Regions from separate parts of the Ruegeria sp. ABM4_193 genome, predicted to be linked through region 3. Evidence: riboswitches for the same ligand, from Rfam matches in the RefSeq annotation. Region 3 holds a riboswitch; each other region holds the start of a gene.
The links. A riboswitch is a leader RNA that binds a small molecule or an ion and turns the genes downstream of it on or off. The one in region 3 is predicted to bind cobalamin.
Positions count from the first base shown of each region.

Region 1 (5,226 bases), on a different contig from region 3:
CAGGCGACCGGGGCGGAACATACTTTTGTTATCAATGACTTTACGGCTGCGGCTTGGTCAGTTGCTGACGTCACACAGAACGAAGTTTCGGTTTTGCAAGGTCAGGCGAAACCACCAGCAGGCACGCGTTTGGTGGTTGGCCCCGGCACCGGACTTGGCGTCGGAGCATTGCTGTTTTCCGAAGGTCACTATCACACAGTTTCCGGCGAAGGTGGGCATGTTGGGCTGTACCCGCGTCACCGGGACGAGGTCGACGTCTTTGAAGCCGCCCGTCACATTGCTCCTGACTGTTTCTTTGGCGATAGCCTTGCTTTGGAAGCAGAGATGTTTCTGAGCGGAACTGGCCTTCCAATCCTGTATCAGGCGGTCGGGTTGGCAGCAGGCACCGGGCGGTCATCGTTTCGTTCGGCCAAAGACATTTTGACGGAAGCCCGCGATGCTTCGGACCCCATCGCAGTCAAAACTGCGCAGATGTTCACAACGCATCTAGGCGCGCTTATGGGTGATATGGCTGTCACGCTTATGCCTGCTGGTGGAGTGTTTCTTGTCGGCGGGGTCGCCGAGAAAAACCGCTGGCTGTTTGATCAGGACTTCAAGGACGCATTTAATGGCGGCGGGCGTTTCAGCGAGCTTCGTAAATCCTTGAACCTTTACGTCTCAGAACAGGCCGAGTTCGGCATCATCGGGGCGAACAATTTTTGCAAAAACGCACTAAAGCGATGAACAACTCGTGCGCTTGAGGCTCTGGGAAAGGACGTTGGAATGATCCTGTGCTGTGGGGAAGCCCTGATTGACATGATTGCCGAGCCGACAGTGTCCGGCGCACGCGGCTTTGTGCCCCATACGGGTGGCGCGATCCTGAATACCGCTGTTGCCATGGGGCGCTTGGGTGAGTCCGTGGGGATGTTGACCGGTGTTTCTACGGATATGTTTGGTCAGCAACTGATCAACGCGCTAAAGGCAAGTCACGTTGACGTTTCGCATGTAATTGTCTCGGATCGCCCCACTACTCTTGCGTTTGTACAACTTGAAGATGGGCACGCAACCTACAGTTTCGTTGATGAAAACACGGCTGGCCGTATGTTGGCACCCGAAGATATGCCAGACCAACTCCCTGCCATCTCGGCTTTGTATCTTGGGGGTATAAGCTTGGCGTGTGAGCCATGTGCAGATGCCTATGCATCTTTGTTGGCTCAACACGGAAGCGACCGCCCTGTCATGTTGGATCCCAACATTCGTCCGGGTTTTATTCAGGATCAAACCCGCTTTCGAACGCGCTTGAACCGCATGATCGCGCTGTCCGATATCGTCAAAGTGTCGGACGAGGATTTGGACTGGATCATTCCCGGTGCGGAACCCGAAGCAGCCAAAGCAGCCTTGTTGTTGCAAGCCGGACCATCAGCGCTGATCGTGACCCGGGGCGGCGATGGCGCAAACGGGTATCTGGCGGATGGATCGCAAGTGACGGTGCCGGTAAAACCGGTGCAAGTCGTGGATACGATCGGTGCGGGGGACACGTTCAATGCCGGTGTGCTCATCGGTCTCAGCCGCGCCGGGCATCTGACAAAACCCGCTGTACGCAACTTAACTGCCAACTCCTTGCGCGCGGCCATGGAACTGGGCGCCGAAGTTGCAGCTGTAACCGTATCGCGTGCCGGGGCGGAGCCGCCGTGGGCCCATGAGCTATAATTCTTGGAAAATCCGATGAAACGATCCGACATAAATCGCATCAAGTCCGAAGCGCAGGCGTTCATTCAATCGTTTGGCGCTGTACTGCCGCCTTTTGCAGATTGGTCACCTGAACAATTGCGCAGCCCGGTGGCGCACACGATCCGCAGCCGCGGGTTAGGGTGGGACATCACCGACTACGCTCAGGGCCGGTTCGATGAACTGGGCCTGTTTCTTTTCACGCTGCGCAACGGCGAGGTGAATGATCTGAAGTCCGGGCGCGGGATGCTGTATGCCGAAAAATTGCTGATCTCGAAAGACAAACAACTGTCTCCGATGCATCGTCACATCGTCAAGGCAGAGGACATCATCAACCGAGGCGGCGGCGATCTGGTGATGGAGATTTATGCATCGGACCCAGAGGGCGGCATCGACCGGCATACGCCTGTCACAGTGCCCAGCGATGCCTGCCCGGTCACGTTGCAACCAGGTGAGCATCTACGCCTGAAACCGGGACAAAGCGTAACCCTGATGCCCGGAGTTTGGCACGCGTTCTGGGCCGAGCAAGGTGATTGCCTTATTGGCGAGGTTTCGACCGTGAACGACGATCGCACGGATAATGTGTTCGAAGATCCGATCCCTCGATTTTCAAAGATCGAGGAAGATGTCGCGCCAGATTTCCTATTGGTTTCCGACTACTGAGGTAGACCGGGTTGACAATGACCGACAGACAACTGGGCTGAGCCCAAGTGATTTCGTCAAACGCCACTCATTCTCTTGCTTGACAAGTCCAGCACCACGAGACTAGCTGAGCGGGATGGTTCCGTAAGGGATGAAAATGGGAATACGGTGCGGTACAGTTATTTGCCAAGTCCGTGACTGCCCCCGCAACTGTAAGCGGAGAGCGACGCCATTACGCCACTGACCCCGAAAGGGTTGGGAAGGTGGGCCGAGCCTTGACCCGCAAGTCAGGAGACCTGCCATCCGATGTTCAACCAACCCGGGGCGGGGCGTCCTGGAAGGAGGCTTTGATGGCACGTTTTTCGCGTGTTTACATTGGTAGCACCTTCTGTCCGCGCTTGGTTTCAAGCGGAGCGGACAGTGTTAAAGGTGACTTACAGAAATAAGCTCTTCTTCAATACCTACAGTGCTGAGGCATCCTGTTGTGCCGTTAATTCAGAGACACGTTACGTTATAACATTGCATCTCAGTCCAACCCGCAGTAAGCGCTACAAGTAATGACGAAAACCGCTGATCATTTCATTCTTGTGTGTGCGACCTGCACAGGTGCCATGTCCACCGATCAAGTGACTGGCGCACTGACGCAAACATTGCCCGAAGGATTTGCAATTCGAACAGTTGATTGCATGGCGGGTTGTTCCCGACCAACCACCATTGGCCTTCAGGCACCGGGCAAGGCGCAGTATCTGTTTGGAGACATCGACACGGAATTGGATCTGGACGCAGTGGTGGAATTCGCCGGACAATACCGCCTTAGTTCCGATGGCTGGACAAGTGCAACCGAACGCCCGCCCGCGTTATTCACCAAGACCTTGTCTCGAATACCGGCCCTGCCAACCGAGAGGGTGTCATGAGTTTTCTGTCGGTCGAGGGTCTCGAATATTACGCTTTGAACGGCGATGTCCTTTTGCAGGACGTGTCCTTCGGCTTGGAGGAGGGCTCGATTCTGGCAATTGCGGGACCGAATGGCGCGGGAAAAACAACACTGCTCAAGTTGCTTTGCGGAATAGAACGTATTGCTCTGGGTGATGTGCTTATAAGAGGCAAAAGCTTGCGCACCCTGTCCGCGCATGAGCGTGCCCGAACCATCGCGGTCGTAGGCCAGCAAGAAATGCCAGACGGTCGGTTGCGTTTGCGAGACTATGTTGCGCTTGGGCAAATCCCGATTCAGGCGGATAAATCGGCAACCGAGCATAAGGTAGATCTTGATCGAGTTCTGGAAACAACCGGATTGTCTCATCTTTCCCGCAAGCCGATGAGCCAGCTATCGGGTGGCGAGCGACAGCGCGCTCACATCGCGCGCGCTTTGGCACAAAACCCATCCCTGTTGTTTCTGGACGAACCGACCAATCACCTGGATCCAGACGCCAAGGGGCACATGTTGTCCTTGGTGGCCGAGCTGGGCGTCACGGTGGTCATGATCGTCCACGATCTGGTCATGATCCCGGAATTCGCCACGCATGTGGCTTTGATGAAATCCACACGCCTGACGGGCTATGGCCCGGTCAGCGACGTGCTGACCTCAGAACGTGTCCGCGACACCTTTGGTGTGGATTATCTATGCTTTCAGCATGAAGGCCGCATGATCCCTGCGCTGGATATCCGAAAAAGAAAACTGTCATCATAACAGGAGCTTACAATGATGCAGAAACTTTGGCCTGCGGCTCTGTTCACTGGCCTGGCAAGCGGCGCGGCCGCCGAAGCCATCACAGTGGACAATTGCGGCGAACCGCTGGTTTTTGAAACCGCGCCCGAGCGGATCGTTGTCCACGACATGAACATGACCGACATGGCGTTCGCATTGGGCCTGCAAGACAAGATCGTGGGCCTGACCGGCATCACGGGCTGGTACAAGACGAGCCCTGATTTTGATGCACAGCGCGGTGATATCCCAGAGCTTGCACCAAAATACCCTACTGTTGAGAACCTCATCGCAGTAGAACCCGACATGTTCTTTGCAGGGTGGTATTACGGTATGCAGCCGGGTGGCGAGGTTACTCCGGACACCCTTTCACCCTTCGGCATCAAGACCATGGTTCTGACCGAAAGCTGCGTACATCTGAACAAAGACCGCCCAGAGGCCAGCATGGACCTGCTGTTTGGCGACGTTCTGCGCTTGGGTCAGGTCATGGGCGTCGAAGCCAAGGCGCAAGAGCTTGTTTCGGGCTGGAAAGACCAACTGGCCGCTATCGAAGCCAAAACAGCTGATCTGCCCAAACCACGTGTCTTCCTGTTGGACGGGCCGGCAGATGCGCCGTTTACCGCTGGCAAATTTGCGATACCGGACGCGATGATCGCCGCTGCAGGCGGAGAGAATGTGACCCATGACATGGACACCAGCTGGGGTCGCACGTCGTGGGAAACCGTGGCTGCTGCAAACCCGGAATTCCTGGTTCTGCTGGACTATCAGACAGGAAACGGTGCAGAAGACACCTTCCAGTTCCTGAAAGATCATCCCGTCATGTCTCAAACCGATGCAGTCAAGAACGAGCGCTGGATCGGCCTGCGCTACGAAGAGCTGACACCCGGCCCGGCAAACATTGAGGCCATCGAAAAGATGGTCAAGGCAATGCACCCGGAGACCAACTGATATGGCCCATTTGGGCCGTTCGATCTTGCTGGGGGCGATCGTTCTGATCGCCCTTTTGCTGCTGTCCATCGTTTATGGAACAACAAATATTCCTGTGCGGGACGTGGTCGCCGCGATTGGTCTAGGAACAGGCCTGATCGATGGCGACATGTCCCCGCTTCACCGGATTGTTTTCGACTTGCGCCTTCCCCGCGCCTTGTTTGCCGCGGTCATCGGGGCAGGATTGG
Region 1 is NZ_JBSWTT010000003.1:969,632-974,857, reverse strand. It holds gene ACXADZ_RS22625 (glucokinase) at 1-723, shown strand, start outside; gene ACXADZ_RS22620 (carbohydrate kinase family protein) at 763-1,689, shown strand; gene ACXADZ_RS22615 (D-lyxose/D-mannose family sugar isomerase) at 1,705-2,370, shown strand; cobalamin riboswitch at 2,470-2,667, shown strand; gene ACXADZ_RS22610 (DUF1636 family protein) at 2,907-3,263, shown strand; gene ACXADZ_RS22605 (ABC transporter ATP-binding protein) at 3,260-4,036, shown strand; gene ACXADZ_RS22600 (ABC transporter substrate-binding protein) at 4,049-4,999, shown strand; gene ACXADZ_RS22595 (FecCD family ABC transporter permease) at 5,001-5,226, shown strand, end outside.
Region 1: it holds a riboswitch for cobalamin, as region 3 does, so the genes downstream of both, ACXADZ_RS22610 (DUF1636 family protein) here and ACXADZ_RS18235 (CbtB domain-containing protein) in region 3, are expected to answer to the same signal.

Region 2 (5,226 bases), on a different contig from region 3:
GAGTACGACGCCATAGGTCTCGGCAACCATGATTTTGGTTTTGGGCTGCCGGTATTGGACAATATCATCTCGCAAGCCCCTTGCCCGGTCCTGTGCAGCAACCTGCATCGATCGGGTAGCCTGCAAGCATGGCAGGGATTTGCGATATTGGACCGCACCGTGCCATTGGGTGGCAAAGATATACCCCTTCGCATCGGCTTGATATCCGTTCTTCCGCCTCAAACCACCCGCTGGGAAGAGCATCACCTGAACGGAGAGGTCACAGCCGAAGACATCCTGCCCTCGGCAGGCGACCTGTCAAAACGACTGCGCGCTGAAGGATGTGACCTTATCGTTGCTCTGGCGCATTCCGGCCTGGGCCAAACAGAGCCGGTGGAAGGGATGGAGAATGCCATAATTCCCTTGGCCGCCATCGACGGAATCGACGCCATTGTCGCCGGGCATACGCATCTGACCCTTCCGAGTCGCACCGATACCAACGCCCAATATCTCGATCACGCAAACGGGCTGGTGCATGAAACCCCGGTTGTCATGGCCGGGTCGGCCGGATCTTATCTTGGTGTCATCGATCTTGTTATTTCTCCGCAACCGAATGGCGGATTAAACATTGAAGAATGTCGCGTGGACCTGCGCCCGGTTTGCGCGAGCGGAATCGCGGTCGAGGAAGACCAGGATATAGTGCGTCTGTTCACCGACGCCCATCGTCAGACACGTAGCGCGGTTGCCAAACCCGTCGCGCGCGTATCAGAATCCATGCACAGCTATTTCAGTTTTTGCGCACCGGATCGCGGCTTGGCTCTGGTTGCTGCGGCGCAGGCTGCCGCTTTGCGCTCTTTCTTGCACGGTTCCGCTTTGGAAGAGTTACCTCTTTTGTCAGCCGTGGCGCCTGGGAAATGCGGTGGGCGCGCTGGCCCGCGGCATTTTACAGATGTCCCGGCGGGGGAAATATGCCTGCGTCATGTCGCAGACCTGTATCCGTTTCCCAATGAACTGCGCGCGATCCAGATCACCGGCTCTGACGTGCTGGATTGGCTGGAAATGTCGGCAAGCGTGCTCAACCAGCTGTCACATGATACAGAAGCGGACTTAGTAAACCCCGAACGTGCCGGTTACAATTTCGACGTCATCTTCGGCCTGTCCTATCAAATCGATCCATCGCAACCTGCGCGCTTCGACAGTGATGGTCGGTTGGTCGATCTTGACAACAGACGAATTCGCAATCTGACATTCGGTGGCCAACCTGTTCAACCTGCGCAAAGATTTGTCTTGGCCAGCAACAACTACCGCGCCAGCGGAGGCGGACATTTTCCTGCCGCCTCTGCGGCCCAACGCATCAACCTACCACCGCTCGACATCAAGGAACTGACGCGGGATTACCTGTCTCGTCGCCTTCCGCCCGACCCAATAGCGCGGCACCCCTATCCGTTTACACTGACAGCTCAAACGGGCGTAAATGCCTTGCTTCGAACAGGTCCCGGTGCCCTTGAACACATGGATGAGCTGCGCATGTTCAACGCCCAATTGCTAAGTCCTGATGAAGCCGGGTTCGAGCGGATCCGTCTGACGTTCTGACGGGTTGTCTTTTGCCCTCGCCTTCCCTATATCCAGAGTCGAGAGGTTGGCGCGGGCGAGCGCCTCGCCAACCTGGTCAGGTCCGGAAGGAAGCAGCCACAACGAGCCCCGCTTGGGTCGATGTCCAACCTCTCACTTTCCCCTCACATACCTAATTGGTGATACGCGGTCTCACCCAAAACGTGTTCAGATGTCGACAAAGCGTGGCCAAAGGGCCGCGTTACGACGGGCAAAAGCCCCAATATGCCCAACTTCAGACAACTCGAAATCAGCAGGTTTCAGCAGATGTCGTTTGGCCTTGGGGCCATAGAGATCGGCAAGCCGCCATACCGCCTCGGGTGGGACCATCTGGTCATCTTCAAAAGTAAACAGATCCACTGGTTTTTCAGTTTCTGTCCAACGCGCATCAGGCAACCCGGCTCCGATCTCGGGCACGTAACTCGAAGGAGCGGTGCACCATTTACGCCATTGCCAGTAGACCGATTCCGGCAAATCCGCACCAAAACCGATTGCCTTTCCGGGTAAATACCCAAGCGCTTTGACCAGCAATGGGGCGTGCCCATACCAGAACACCCCGGCCAATCCACGGTAGGGCCATGGGTGATCGTTCAGGGTCACAAGCCCAGAACACACGCAAATCATCCGGTCGGTTTTGTCGATATCGGGCTGTACGGGTCCCAGCATGGCACCTACGGAATGACCAATCGTCCATTGTTGTGCACCAGGAAAACGTCTGCGCATTTCCGCCCGCGCCGCTGGCATATCGATCAAGGCCCAATCCGCCATTGTCGCACGCGCATCCTTCATGCGACCGGTCAGAGAATGCCCGAAATCCCGGTAATCATAGGTTAGGCACGCCATACCGCGCTCGGCGGCCAGCCAACGCGCGAAGTGGCGATAATAGTCGCGTGGCACGCCTGTGGCACTGTTCAGCACAACCACTGTGCTGGGTTCAGACAAGGGTCGGTACAGGCGCGCTGAAAGGGTTGATGACCCGGACGGAAAGAGGAACTCTTCGGTTAATACCGTCTGTTCTGTATCCAACATGATCCCTGATCCTGCGCCAAAAACTAGTTTCTTATTTCAATGATGGGAACTCTACGCGGGAAGTTGTCACCCATCCAGCATGACCAAACGTCGGGGCCAAAGATCCGCTTGACTCGGAACCGGATCAGACGCTAGCGATTGTGTGATGGTTCCTGTCCCCCACAAGGGGTCGGGATGAAAAGGGAACACGGTGCGGTTCCGTCTGGTCATCCGGACGCTAACCAATGCCGCGACTGCCCCCGCAACTGTAAGCGGTGAGCAATGCCGAAACGCCACTGGCCCCGAGGGCTGGGAAGGTCGGCAAAGCCATGACCCGCAAGTCAGGAGACCTGCCATCGAAACTGAAACCGAAACTCGGGCGGGGTGTCCGGGCAGGTCCTGACTGCACTTCGCTGTCCCACCTGACCCGATCCTTCTGTCCACCACGCGCGGAGGGCGCAGGATGATCTGGAAGACAAAGACGCATGAATACAGCGCAACGGTATGTCAGCGGACGGGCAAAACCTGCCCCGCCCTGGCGCGGCTGGCGCGCTCGATCTCCGAGGCTATGATACAAGCTTCGGCTGCCACAGGCGACGACTTCGAGTTTGACGGTAGTAGTGAGCTTTCACATTGCACAAAAGGGTGTCAGGCAATTTTCCAGGCACAATCAGACAGTGTTCGCGTGTTTTGTGACACGCAGCCCAACGCAGCAATTGAGGACCTGAACCTCTATGCTGATCTGATTTTTGGAAACACGTTCCGCACTCTGCCATCTGGCATCATTGCAAACCCACCATGCGCGATGATCGAGGTTGCAACGCTACGGCCCCGGAAAACCGTACACGCACCCGAACAGCTTTCGGCCTGAGATCACACCACCTGCGCCGGGGAAACCCGGGCCGCCCAAGCCAGCTGCGCGTCTGTTTCCACGGCACAGGGGCGCAGCGACCGCAGACGCTCCAGCGCCTTGTCAGCCCGTTCGCCGCACTCGACCATCAGACGCAGAACAACCATCCCCGACCTGCCACAGCCGCCCCGACAATGCACCAATACCCGGCCTCCGCCAGCCAGGGCGTGCCGGGCGGCGGCGCTGACATCTGGCCACGCCTCTTCAACCGCCGCCGTTGGTGCGCCAAAGTCTTCGATCGGCAGATGCACCCACCGGCTGGCGCGGCTTTGAATATCGCTGCCAAAATCCCGCGCCCCGTGCTGAAGCATCTCGACATCCGTTGTCATTGAAATCACCAGCCCCGGCTTCCACGCTGCAATCGTATCCAGATCCGGCTCATAATCCCCGCCATGTCCGGGTATCGACGTCAGGGCCAGCGTTCCTCCTGCGACTTGCAGGGCATAGATAACCAGCTGCGACATGAACGTGTGTCCTCCACCAGGAACTCTTTACAAAAATGAGTCTTTAATTTTGTTGGAACAGCTTAGTGCGAATCCGGTCGGAATCTAAATCAAAAATCATCGCGCCTCGCGGTGGACGCGGAAGGCAGCGGCCACTACGCTGAGCCGAAGCACCGAATCCGACCGAGAAAACATGACCGACACGCCCAGCCCCGCCTATCAGGTTCTCGCCCGCAAATATCGCCCGGAAACCTTTGCCGATCTGGTGGGTCAGGATGCCATGGTACGCACCCTGAAAAACGCATTCGAAGCGGACCGGATTGCGCAGGCTTTCATCATGACCGGCATTCGCGGCACCGGCAAAACCACCACCGCGCGGATCATCGCCAAGGGTATGAACTGCATCGGCCCCGACGGCAATGGCGGCCCGACGACCGAGCCTTGCGGGCAATGCGAACATTGCGTGGCGATCATGGAAGGCCGCCATGTCGATGTGATGGAGATGGACGCCGCCAGCCGGACCGGTGTGAATGACATTCGCGAAATAATCGACAGTGTCCGCTATCGCGCCGCCAGCGCGCGTTACAAGATCTACATCATCGACGAGGTCCACATGCTTTCGACCAGCGCTTTCAACGCGCTGCTCAAGACGCTCGAGGAACCGCCTGAACATGTGAAGTTTATCTTCGCAACAACCGAAATCCGCAAAGTGCCGGTCACGGTTCTGTCCCGCTGTCAGCGCTTCGATCTGCGCCGGATCGAGCCCGAAGATATGATCGGGCTTCTGCAAAAGATCGCAACCGCCGAAGATGCCCAAATCGCCGATGACGCGCTGGCGCTGATCACACGTGCCGCGGAAGGATCGGCACGGGATGCAACCTCGCTGCTGGATCAGGCGATTTCGCACGGGGCGGGTGAAACCACTGCCGAGCAGGTCCGCGCAATGCTGGGCCTTGCGGACCGTGGCCGCGTTCTGGACCTGATGGACATGATCCTGCGGGGCGACGCAGCGGGTGCGCTGACGGAACTCAGCGGGCAATACGCTGAGGGCGCAGACCCTCTGGCCGTCTTACGCGATCTGGCCGAAATCACACATTGGGTGTCCGTCGTTAAAATTACGCCCGACGCTGCCGAAGATCCAACTGTTTCGCCTGACGAACGGAGCCGTGGCCAGCACATGGCCGAGGCGCTGCCGATGCGTGTCCTGACTCGGATGTGGCAGATGTTGCTGAAAGCGCTCGAAGAAGTCTCGGCCGCGCCCAATGCCATGATGGC
Region 2 is NZ_JBSWTT010000001.1:3,063,801-3,069,026, forward strand. It holds gene ACXADZ_RS15315 (bifunctional 2',3'-cyclic-nucleotide 2'-phosphodiesterase/3'-nucleotidase) at 1-1,572, shown strand, start outside; RNA gene ffs (signal recognition particle sRNA small type) at 1,612-1,710, shown strand; gene ACXADZ_RS15325 (alpha/beta hydrolase family protein) at 1,759-2,619, opposite strand; cobalamin riboswitch at 2,750-2,970, shown strand; gene ACXADZ_RS15330 (hypothetical protein) at 3,062-3,469, shown strand; gene ACXADZ_RS15335 (protein-tyrosine phosphatase family protein) at 3,472-3,972, opposite strand; gene ACXADZ_RS15340 (DNA polymerase III subunit gamma/tau) at 4,145-5,226, shown strand, end outside.
Region 2: it holds a riboswitch for cobalamin, as region 3 does, so the genes downstream of both, ACXADZ_RS15330 (hypothetical protein) here and ACXADZ_RS18235 (CbtB domain-containing protein) in region 3, are expected to answer to the same signal.

Region 3 (5,226 bases):
AGCATGCCCCCTGCTAACGGCGTTGCTCAACGAGCCTGTCGTCAAAGATGTCATTAGCGGTCACTAATTGCAGCGCCCGGAAAAACCGAAACTGCCTGTCTCAGTTTGGGGAGGAGCGGCTTCATTGTCCCAGTATTTCGTAACCTTAAGCGATGACGGCCGATCTGTGTTGTATTTTTGTTGAATGAGAGAATTGCGATCAGCTTACCCTCTAGTTCGCGCTGTTAGCTATGCCGGACTGGTGATGGCGTGGATGCTCTGATGCTGTCAACTAAGGAAGAAATACCAAAGAATCTGCAAATTTTTGCCGCTTTACCCCTAGAGGCTAAGAAGCAGTTGCAATGCCTCAAGGCACATGAAGGCTTGGAATAAAATACATTGGCCCCGGAAGTTTGGATACCTTCGAGGAACGAGCATGGAGAAGGCAGATATGACAAATCCCACGTTAGTTCAGAGAATGTTATCGAAAAACCTGCTGGGTTATCTCCCAATGATCTGTTTTATATGCAGCTTTTTTGTGTCTGCCGCTACATTACAAGCCTCTGAGCTTCCCTCGATCGGTCTTGACAGAAAGATTGAAGCGCCATCCGGTGCCAAAACACTATGCAAAGATTACTCTTGGGCGTGCGCGAGCGCTCGTAGTTCTGGTCTGTCCGTGGCACAAGAAAATCAGATCGTTAAAACGATCAACACGCGCGTCAATCGGAGAATCCGTGCCGTTTCGGATCAAAGCCAATACGGGACAAAGGAATACTGGACACTGCCGACGCAAGGGTCAGGAGATTGCGAAGACTTCGCTTTGCAAAAGAAGTTTGAACTTGTGCAGAACGGTGTGGATCCTACGAAGCTACTAATCGCGACCGTCTTGGACACCAATCGCAATGGCCATGCTGTTCTAGTCTATCGCTCGAGTGAAGGCGATTTGGTTCTGGACAATGTTACCAACAGGATCAAAACGTGGAAGGAAACAAGGTATCTTTTCCTACGAATACAGGACCCGATTCACCCTGATCGTTGGGTACAGGTTTCTAGCGGCTAAACCATTGGGTAGACATTGGTTGCCTCTCGCAATTGATGTCACGACCTGCATTGTTCTGGGCGCATAGTTGAGTTTCGATGCTCAGTCCGACTCGTCCATCTGCTTGTGTTTGCACCATTGCGTGTGAACGAATTCGATCCGCGCGCCAGATATCTCGGAGGTGTCGTATTGGCCTACTGTTGGGATTCCGCAAGCCATACACGTAGACAATGGGCGCGTTTCCGCAGCGAAACCTTCCATTTGACCCGCTCAGATTGGAGTATCTCCGTCAAGTAAAGGCCACCGGGTCGAGCGCGTTACGGCGAAGATATCGAACGCCTGATTAGGACGACCATGGAGGCCGTTCATCTACTTTAGGGAAGAACGCAATTATCCCCCAAGGATAAGGGGAAATGCGACGGCTCCGGCACTGCGTCGATGACATTGGAGGAGTTCGAAGACTGGCTGCACCCGGAGATATGCCGTTATCACAACACCCATCACACCGGGTTGCGGCGAGAACCGATGGCGGCATGGGCGATCCTCGGTTGTAGTGACGCAGACAGAAAAGTTGTTAATGCCGAGGCGTTTCGCATCAGCGTACTTCCTTTTGAATGTCGTCGGTTGTCGCTACGCATTCAGTCCCATGATCGGTCGTGGTAACCGAAAGGTAACCATCAAGCACGAACCCCGCTATATGTCCCGGATCTAGACTGTAATTGACGATAGAACGAACCTAGTTACGCGCAACAAGAACCTGTCGCGTCTCGGAATTCGCCTTGGGAGGCGCGGTGCGCGCGGACCTGAAAATAGGCGTGTCATGGCGAGCCGATCCCGGAGGCAATGCTGTTTCAGATTATTGAAGAACAAAGATGTTTCGCGTGAGCTGTTTCCACTTCATCGCCTACCACCTGCTTCAGCTCAGTCTCACGTAGAAACTTAAAAATTTTTTCGTCTGATGGTTGCTTCTTCGCCCTGCCAAATCCCCGTCTCGCACTCGGTGTATTTGCAAAGTTTTCGAGGGCTAGGGCTCATGTGTCCTTCCTGCCTGAGTATGGACTCTTTTCCAGACTTAGAGTCAAAACACGTATTGAAACTGAGCTAACAACCGACCAGCAAATATGAAATCTCAGATGGAAGTTCTCGATCAAGGATCAGCCTGACGCATGTGCCTACCTAACCTCACGCTTTGCAGAACCTGCCGCGACGCGGATTCCACCCTTTATGATCAATTAGCCGCAACGCTGGAGGCATCGGGGGTGCAAGCCGAGTTGCAGCAAGTGGATTGCATGTCCGGTTGTCACCGACCACAGACGTTGGCGGTGCGACAAAGCGGCAAGACCGCCTATCTTTTCGGTGAGGTTACGGTTGTCGATCTTCCGGACATAATGATCTTCATGCGGATGTATGAGGACAGTACTGACGGCGACTTCGCTGACGCCAGGAAGCTAGGTAAGCTACGTTTCAAGGCGATTGCACGTATACCGGCACAAAAAAGATAGCCAACATGCAACTTGCCGACCAAAGCTCCGGTGTCGAGTTTTCAGCTTACAGTTTGTGTTTTTCGACTTAGCCTTCTGCACTGAACGGCTAAAATCTAAACCAAGCCTGCCATTACCTAAGATTGACCGCTGCAGAATACTATGATGTCGCTTTCGTACTTGACGGAACAAAGCACTATGGAACAATAAAGGCTTCTACGGTGTCCAAAGGTGCCTACGCACTGGGACTGAAACGGGAATGAGGACGGTGCACCAAACTACCGCACTGAAGCCTTGACCGCCCCCGCGACTGTGAGCGGCGAGCGGCCTTCCAATACCACTGGCGTAATGGCGCTGGGAAGGGGGAAGTCTGCTGTGACCTGCGAGTCAGGAGACCGGCCGTAGGATGGACACAACATATGCCGTCGGGTGTGACGGCGAGGAGGATTAAAATGACGACAAAAACGATCAAGGCATCCGCCGCTGGCGCATCCTTTCTGCCTGCAGTATTCGCCGTGGTTCTGGGTCTAGGGATCATTACCGTGACTGGCCATGTTCAGGCTTCTGGCCTGCATGACGCGGCTCATGATGTGCGCCACGCAACTGGCTTCCCCTGCCACTAAAACAATGTTCAGTCGTATTCTGACCAGCGGCTTGTTCGCTGGTGCAGCAGCGGGGCTGATTGCCGCCCTTCTGCAGTTGTATTTCGTGCAGCCAGTGCTACTTCACGCCGAGCTCTATGAGGGCGGCGACCTGGTGCATTTTGGCGCTGATCCCGTAACTGCGCATCCCGACCTGCCCGGCATGTTCGCCGAGCCGATGCGCGATGGTCTCAGCATTATCTTCACCATGCTTACCTACACCGGCTATGCGCTAGTCCTGGCGGCGCTGATGTCAGTAGCCGAACGTCAGGGGCATGAGATCAACGGCCGCACCGGCCTGCTTTGGGGTCTTGCGGGCTTTGTCGCCTTCCACTTTGCTCCTGGCTTGTCACTGGCTCCAGAAGTTCCCGGCGTAGCGGCAGCAGATGTGGGAGTGCGTCAGATCTGGTGGACGGTCACCGTTGCCGCAGCCGGCGTAGCCATGTGGCTGATTGCCTTTGGAGGTAACCTGGTAAGCTACCTGATTGCGGCCGTGCTGCTAATGGTACCGCATATTATCGGGGCCCCTGAGCCTGAGAGTTTCTCTGGGCCGGTTCCGACCGAGATCGGGGCGCTTTTTGCTGCCCGGGCCTTCGGCATCGGCATGGCCGCCTGGGCACTCTTAGGCAGTTTCACCGGCCACTTCTGGCAGACAGAAGGCAAGCGCGCAGGCGCTGCAGTCTGATCGCGCTCCTCCATTGCTACCCCGCTGGTTACACCGGCGGGTTTTTTTTATTGAGGATGACAAGATGTCCCGTTCTCTTGCTCTCTTTGCCATCGGACTTGTCTTTGGCGGCGGTGCTGGCTTTGTGATTGCCGCCAGCAGCGGTAGCACCTTTGAGAGCCATGACCATACTGACCCGGCCCAACACGGCGGCAACATGGAGATGGCAGCGCACGACCACTCCGCTGCCACTAATCTGCCTGCCGACAGCGACGCCCCCAGTGTGGCGATCCAGATGATTAAGGATCCTATGGCGGGCTGGAATCTGCGTGTGACACCGCAGAACTTTCGCTTTGCTCCGGAAAATGCCTCCACGGCTGACGTTCCAGGCGAAGGTCACGCGCATGTTTATATCAACGGCGAAAAGCTGGGCCGCCTTTATGCCAATTGGTTACACCTTCCGTCGCTCCCCGATGGCGATGTTGAAGTAAAAGTTTCTCTCAATGGCAACAGCCACAGCCCTCTGATGGTTGAGGGTGTGCCCGTGGAGGCCAAAGTGACCGTGCAGCCTGACGGCGATGACTCCTGATTGACATTCCTGGCTGAGAAGACAACTACGCGGATTCAGCGGGTCTAAGCGGCAAGTACAGCGTGCGCGCGGGTTTTTGCCGCTCTGTATCCAAGGACAGATAAGCTGTTGCAAAGCCGCGCCGAATTCCCGTCTTGTTCCTTTGGCTTGCATCGTCGGAAACCGAAAACATGAAGCAACTACAATGGGCATTTCGGTTCTTTCCATTGCTTTTTTGACCCAGTCCAAAGCAAACTCGATCAAATCAGAGTTCACGCCACCGCGCACCTGATCGACTGGATAAACTAAGCGTTACCTGAAACCTCTTGAAGCTCTAGCTGCTAGAGGCTTTAAGACTCGAATTTGATCGTGAAAATGCGATGCAAATACATTGAACTTGTGAACCAGGCTGAGATCTATGCTGACAAGGCGCTATTTCATTCAATCAACCACTGCGCTGTTTTCCGCGTCTGCGGCCAGTCCATTGATCGCCAAAACATGGCCAACCTCGTCGCAAAAGACCTATTGGGACAGCCAGGTCACGCCATTTGATTACGATCCAGCGACCTCAAATCCATGGGGCGTTCATGACCGTTTTTTACCACGACGTGTCGTAGCAAATGATGGTTTGGTTCCTGGTGACATCCATGTCGATGCGGTCGCGCGCTATCTTTACCATATCGAGGAAGGCGGGACCGCAATGCGCTATGGCGTTGCGATCGCGCGAGGGAACCTTTACGAGCCCGGAACCTATGCTATCCGGCGCAAGGTCGAGTGGCCACATTGGACGCCAACGGCTTCAATGATCGAGCGCAACCCCGAATACGCGGAATTTCGGGATGGTATGGAACCCG
Region 3 is NZ_JBSWTT010000002.1:76,196-81,421, forward strand. It holds gene ACXADZ_RS18220 (MerR family transcriptional regulator) at 1-67, shown strand, start outside; gene ACXADZ_RS18225 (transglutaminase-like cysteine peptidase) at 416-1,039, shown strand; gene ACXADZ_RS18230 (DUF1636 family protein) at 2,185-2,520, shown strand; cobalamin riboswitch at 2,702-2,917, shown strand; gene ACXADZ_RS18235 (CbtB domain-containing protein) at 2,952-3,122, shown strand; gene ACXADZ_RS18240 (CbtA family protein) at 3,127-3,825, shown strand; gene ACXADZ_RS18245 (hypothetical protein) at 3,890-4,393, shown strand; gene ACXADZ_RS18250 (L,D-transpeptidase) at 4,791-5,226, shown strand, end outside.

Region 4 (5,226 bases), on a different contig from region 3:
GCGTCCGCACCAAGACCTTTGCGCAACCACAGATAAAAGGCGACATAGCTGTGACGGGGCGTGCGCGACAAGTCGTGATAATCGTCATCGCGCAGTTCCGGTGTACCGCGTTCGGGTTGCAACGCGACCAGAGCTTGACCACGGCGCAGTGCTGTGAAGTGGAACGCGCCATCTGCAAAGGCCGGATCGTCTTCGCATTTGCCCCAAACTGTTTGAAGGTCGGTTCGCAACTGCTCGGGCAGATCGGTCAGCGCTTGCAAGTACTCGTCCAGCGGCCATGAAATCCGGGCGTCCAACAGTGTTTCAGCAATCGGCTCTGCTGGCGCGGTGTCATAGCCTTCGTTCTGGAGATCGGACAGCATCGCCTCGGCGGATGCCAGCGCGTCCAGACCCACCGCATGGGCCATCTGCCAGTCTTTGCCGGGATAGGTCGACAGCACCAACGCCGGGATCTGATCCGCCTTCGGTTTGTCGTTCAGGTGCAGCCAGCCTGATACCCGGTCGATAATGGCTTCGATCCGTTCGGCCTCGGCCCGGTGGGCAAAGCGGGAGTATTCCAGATGAGGATCGCGTTTGCCCGGTTCTTTGAACGAAGCGATGCCCGCCGAAATCCGCCCGTCTACCTCGGGCAAGACAACATGCATGGCAAGGTCGGCAGGTGAGAGACCGCGTTCCGCCTCAGCCCAGGCTTTGCGGCGCGAGGTGGCCAGAGCGACCTGAAACACCGGCACATTGGCGGCATCCAGCGGAGACGTGCCCGACGCGCCTTTGCCCGAAAAGGACGTTGCGTTGATGATGGCAGCGGGGGTCAACGCCCCAAGCGTCTCGCGCAACCAATCGGCAGCAGTTGGCGCTTTGAGCGAAGGCGCGAACAGGCCCACTGCCGCAATTCCGCGCGCACGCAAACTGCGGATCAGAGCTGCGACTGGGGCGGTGTCGGCCGACGCCAGGTAGGCGCGATAAAACGTTACGACGATACGTTTCGCGCCGCCTTCGAACGCGGTATCCGCTGGGATTACACCACGATCCGGGCACCATGCGCCGCATTCAGGTAGAGTCTTTGCGCCCATCACCGGCCCGGCGTAAAGCCCTGCTGCCAAGGACATCTGGGCCAATGCGGCTTGTGCTGCGACCTCACCACCGGTGTCACACAGATGGGCCAAACGGCGCAGCGTTGAAACGGGCAGAGTGGAATAGTCATCCAGCCGCGTATCTTCGCGCCCATCCGCAGGCAGAACGGCAAGCGCGATACCCTTAGCCTGCGCCAGCGCCAAAACCTGCTGCAAGCCGTAGGACCAGTAAGGCACGCCGCCAATCAGGCGGACCAGAATGCCCTTGGCGCCGTCCAACGTCTGCTCGACATAAGTGTCGACGGACAGAGGGTGTTTGAGGGCGGTCAAATTGGCCAGTCGAAGCGTTGGCATTCGACCCTCGGTTCCGCCGCCACGATGCCAGCCCGCCGCGAAAGCGCCGAGGTCGCTGTCCGAGAAGGACAAAACAACCAGATCCGCCGGGCTTTGGCCCAGATCGGTTGGGGTCTCGGTTTCCTCGAGCCCGTGGCTTTCGCGGAAGACGACGTGCATGGTTTACTCGGCAGCCTCGGTGACGCCCGCGAGGATCGCGTGGATTTCGGCCTCTTTGATGTCGTCATGCTCGGCGATAACAACCAGACGCGAACGGCGCTCTTCCTCTGGTCCCAATGGGCGGTCATATTGGTGACGGACGCGTGCGCCCACGGCCTGAACCAGCAGGCGCATGGGTTTGCCCTGTACTGCCGCATAACCTTTGACCCGCAGGATGTTCAGCTCGGTCGCCAGGCGTTCGATCTTGGCGACCAGATCGGCTGGATCGGTTTGTTCCGGCAACTCGACGATGATGCTTTCGAAGTCGTCATGTTCGTGATCGTGGTGACCGTCGTGGTGCGACGGACGTGCATCCATGTCGTCTTCGGCTGCAGCTTCCAGTCCCAGTACAACGCGGACATCCACGACGCCCTCGGCGACTTCGACAACAGGCAAGGGGCGCGGTGCTTCGGCGGCGATCACCTCTTTGGCCTTGGCCACACCTTCGGGTCCTGCAAGATCAGGCTTGGTCAACAGGATGATGTCGGCGCACGAGATCTGATCCTCGAACACTTCGGACAGGGGCGTTTCGTGATCGATCGAGTCGTCGGCGAGGCGCTGGGCATCCACAGCTTCGACATTCGGGGCAAAGCGACCGGCGGCGACGGCCTCGGCATCGGCCAGAGCGATCACGCCATCGACAGTGATCTTTGAGCGGATATCCGGCCAGTCGAACGCTTTCAGCAGCGGCTTGGGCAGGGCGAGGCCAGAGGTTTCGATCAGGATATGCTCGGGGCGCGGTTCCAGCGCCATCAGCGCCTCGATGGTCGGGATGAAGTCATCCGCGACGGTGCAGCAGATGCAGCCGTTTGCCAGCTCCATGATGTTTTCCGCCGGGCAATCCGGGATGGCGCAGGATTTCAGGATATCGCCATCCACGCCCACATCGCCAAACTCGTTGACGACAACAGCCAGACGTTTGCCCTGCGGGTTCTGCATCAGGTGTTTGACCAGCGTTGTTTTTCCCGAGCCCAGAAAGCCGGTGATCACGGTGACGGGAAGTTTTTCGAGATTCGACATGTCAGGCTCCAATCGGGGGAATGCGCGAGGCGCAGTTTTTGCGGAAATGTTCAGGGCGCTCGCGCCATTTCACCAGACCATCTTCGGTGGCCAGATACTTGGTTGCGCCGTCGACGATTACATCGACATGGTCCACTTCGTTCAGGTTTTCGTAAACGAAGGTCCAGCGATCGGGACCGCCGCGCAACACGATAGAACAGCCCTGATCGCAGTTCGAAAGGCATTCGACAGGTTTCAGGGTGATGCCTTCGGGCAGCTCTGCTTGTTCCAATGCCTGGTGCAGCAATGTACCGGGGCGTTGCGCATCGTCTTCGATGGGCAGCCCGCGGCGGCAGGTCGTGCAGACCAGCAGTTCGACCGGTGTGGTCTCAGTCATGTCTCTCATCCCCCCAAATCCTCTTCGCGGGGGACGGGGTTTCAAGCGGGCCACGTGTTGCAACATGGACCCGATACCGGAACACCCCGCCCGGTTTCAACTTCGGGTGCTGGCAGGTCTCCCGGCTTGCGGATGTCAGAGGCCCGGTACGTCAGGGTCCTCTGTCGGATGTCCCGCCTTCCCGGCCTAGGCCAGTGGCATTGGGCACCCTCTCCGGTCACGGTCGCGGGGGCGGCTGCGTTTGGCGGAAGATCCGTTGACGCATTCCCTTTTCATCGGCTCTTGCCGACACCAACGAATGGGTCATGCGGCACCGCTGGCCCGCTTGTCAAGCGCGTTGCGCGTAACATCAGGAGGCGGGTGTGAAAAGCGACCTGTGGTTGTCGTTGGGCGGCATGAATGGTCAGATAAATCCGTGATCGCATGACAGGTACAAGCCAGCAGGGAGAGGCGACATATGAAAGTAGGATTCATCGGGTTGGGAAACGTTGGCGGCAAGCTTTCGGGATCCTTGCTGCGGAACGGTATTGATCTGACGGTGCATGATCTGAACGCGGATCTGGTGGCCGCGTTTGTCGCCCTTGGCGCAAAGGCAGCCGAAGGCCCGGCACAGTTGATGCGCGATTGCGATGCGGTCATCACCTGCTTGCCATCGCCTGCGGCGTCAGATGCGGTCATGCAAAAGATGCTGCCCGAAGTGGGCCCCGGCAAAATCTGGATGGAGATGTCGACAACCGATGAGGCCGAGGTCAAGCGTTTGGGGGCCGAGGTGATCGAACGCGGAGGCGCGGCAGTGGACTGCCCGGTTTCGGGCGGGTGCCATCGGGCGGCCACCGGCAATATCTCGATCTTCGCGGGATGTGACCGTGCGACTTTTGAGCGGATTCTGCCGTTTCTGACCACCATGGGACGGCGTGTTTTGCACACGGGTGAATTGGGCTCTGCCTCGGTTTTGAAGGTGCTGACCAACTATCTGGCCACAGCCAACCTGATCACCTGCGCCGAAGCGCTGGTCACGGCAAAGGCGGCGGGCATGGATCTCAACACGACATATGAGGCGATAAAAATCTCGTCCGGTACGTCCTTTGTGCATGAAACGGAAAGTCAGGTCATACTGAATGGTTCGCGCGACATCTCCTTCACTATGGACTTGGTGAAAAAGGACATTGGTCTGTTTCAAGAGGTAGCGGACCGCGCCGGGGTGCCTCTGGAAATGAATCCGGTCATGATCAAGATTTTTGAAGATGGCATTGCCCGGTATGGCGATCGCGAGCTGTCGCCGAATATCATCAAACGTCTGGAAGAGGCGACTGGTTTGGACATCACAGCCCCCGGTTTCCCGCCGGAGATGGAAGATGATGAACCGGAAGAGCCGGGGTATGAGGTTGTCCCGCAAGGCCGGGGCTCGGCGTAGAGGTTCAAGCTAACCTTTCCAACGAAATGTAATCGGCAATCGGGGTGGGCCAGCCCAGAAATCCGGCCCCGATTGCCGCGCTAGTACATAACGTTGATCATCACCAATGAAACGACAAGGAACAGCGCGGTCATGATGCCGCCTGAACGGACGAAATCCATGACCTTGTACCCTGCCGGACCCATGATCAGCGCATTGACCTGATGGGTCGGGATGATGAAGCTGTTCGAGGTGGAAATGGCAACGGTCAGCGCAAAGACTGCAGGGTTGCCTCCGGCAGCCACTGCAATGGACACAGCCAGCGGTACGAGCAGAACGGTGGCGCCAACATTCGACATGACCAATGAAAACGCCGTTGCCAGAACAGCAATGCCCGCTTGAAGCGACCAAAGCGGCCAGCCGTCGAGAATGACCATGATCTGCTGTGCGATCCATGCGGCTGTGCCGGTATTTTGCACCGCCTGTCCCAAAGGTATGAGGCAGGCAAGCAGGAAAACAGTGTTCCATCCAACGGCACGGTAAGCCTCATCCACGCTGAGAACGCGGCTCAGCATCATGCCAGCTGCCCCTGTGAGAAGACAAAGCGAAAGGCGTACGTCGGTAAACAGGATCAGGCATATTGAAATAGCGAAAAAAGCAAGCGCCCACCCGACTTTCTGAGGTCTCAATTCCTCCTGCGGGAAATCGCTTGTGACCACAACGAAATCCGGATCGCGGGTGATCCGCATCAGATTGTCCCACCGCGTGTGTGCGACCAGCATGTCACCAGCATGAAACTTTTCCAGCCCGATCTG
Region 4 is NZ_JBSWTT010000001.1:1,131,392-1,136,617, forward strand. It holds gene cobN (cobaltochelatase subunit CobN) at 1-1,583, opposite strand, end outside; gene cobW (cobalamin biosynthesis protein CobW) at 1,587-2,642, opposite strand; gene ACXADZ_RS05690 (DUF1636 family protein) at 2,644-3,018, opposite strand; cobalamin riboswitch at 3,113-3,329, opposite strand; gene ACXADZ_RS05695 (NAD(P)-dependent oxidoreductase) at 3,476-4,432, shown strand; gene ACXADZ_RS05700 (SLC13 family permease) at 4,513-5,226, opposite strand, start outside.
Region 4: it holds a riboswitch for cobalamin, as region 3 does, so the genes downstream of both, ACXADZ_RS05690 (DUF1636 family protein) here and ACXADZ_RS18235 (CbtB domain-containing protein) in region 3, are expected to answer to the same signal.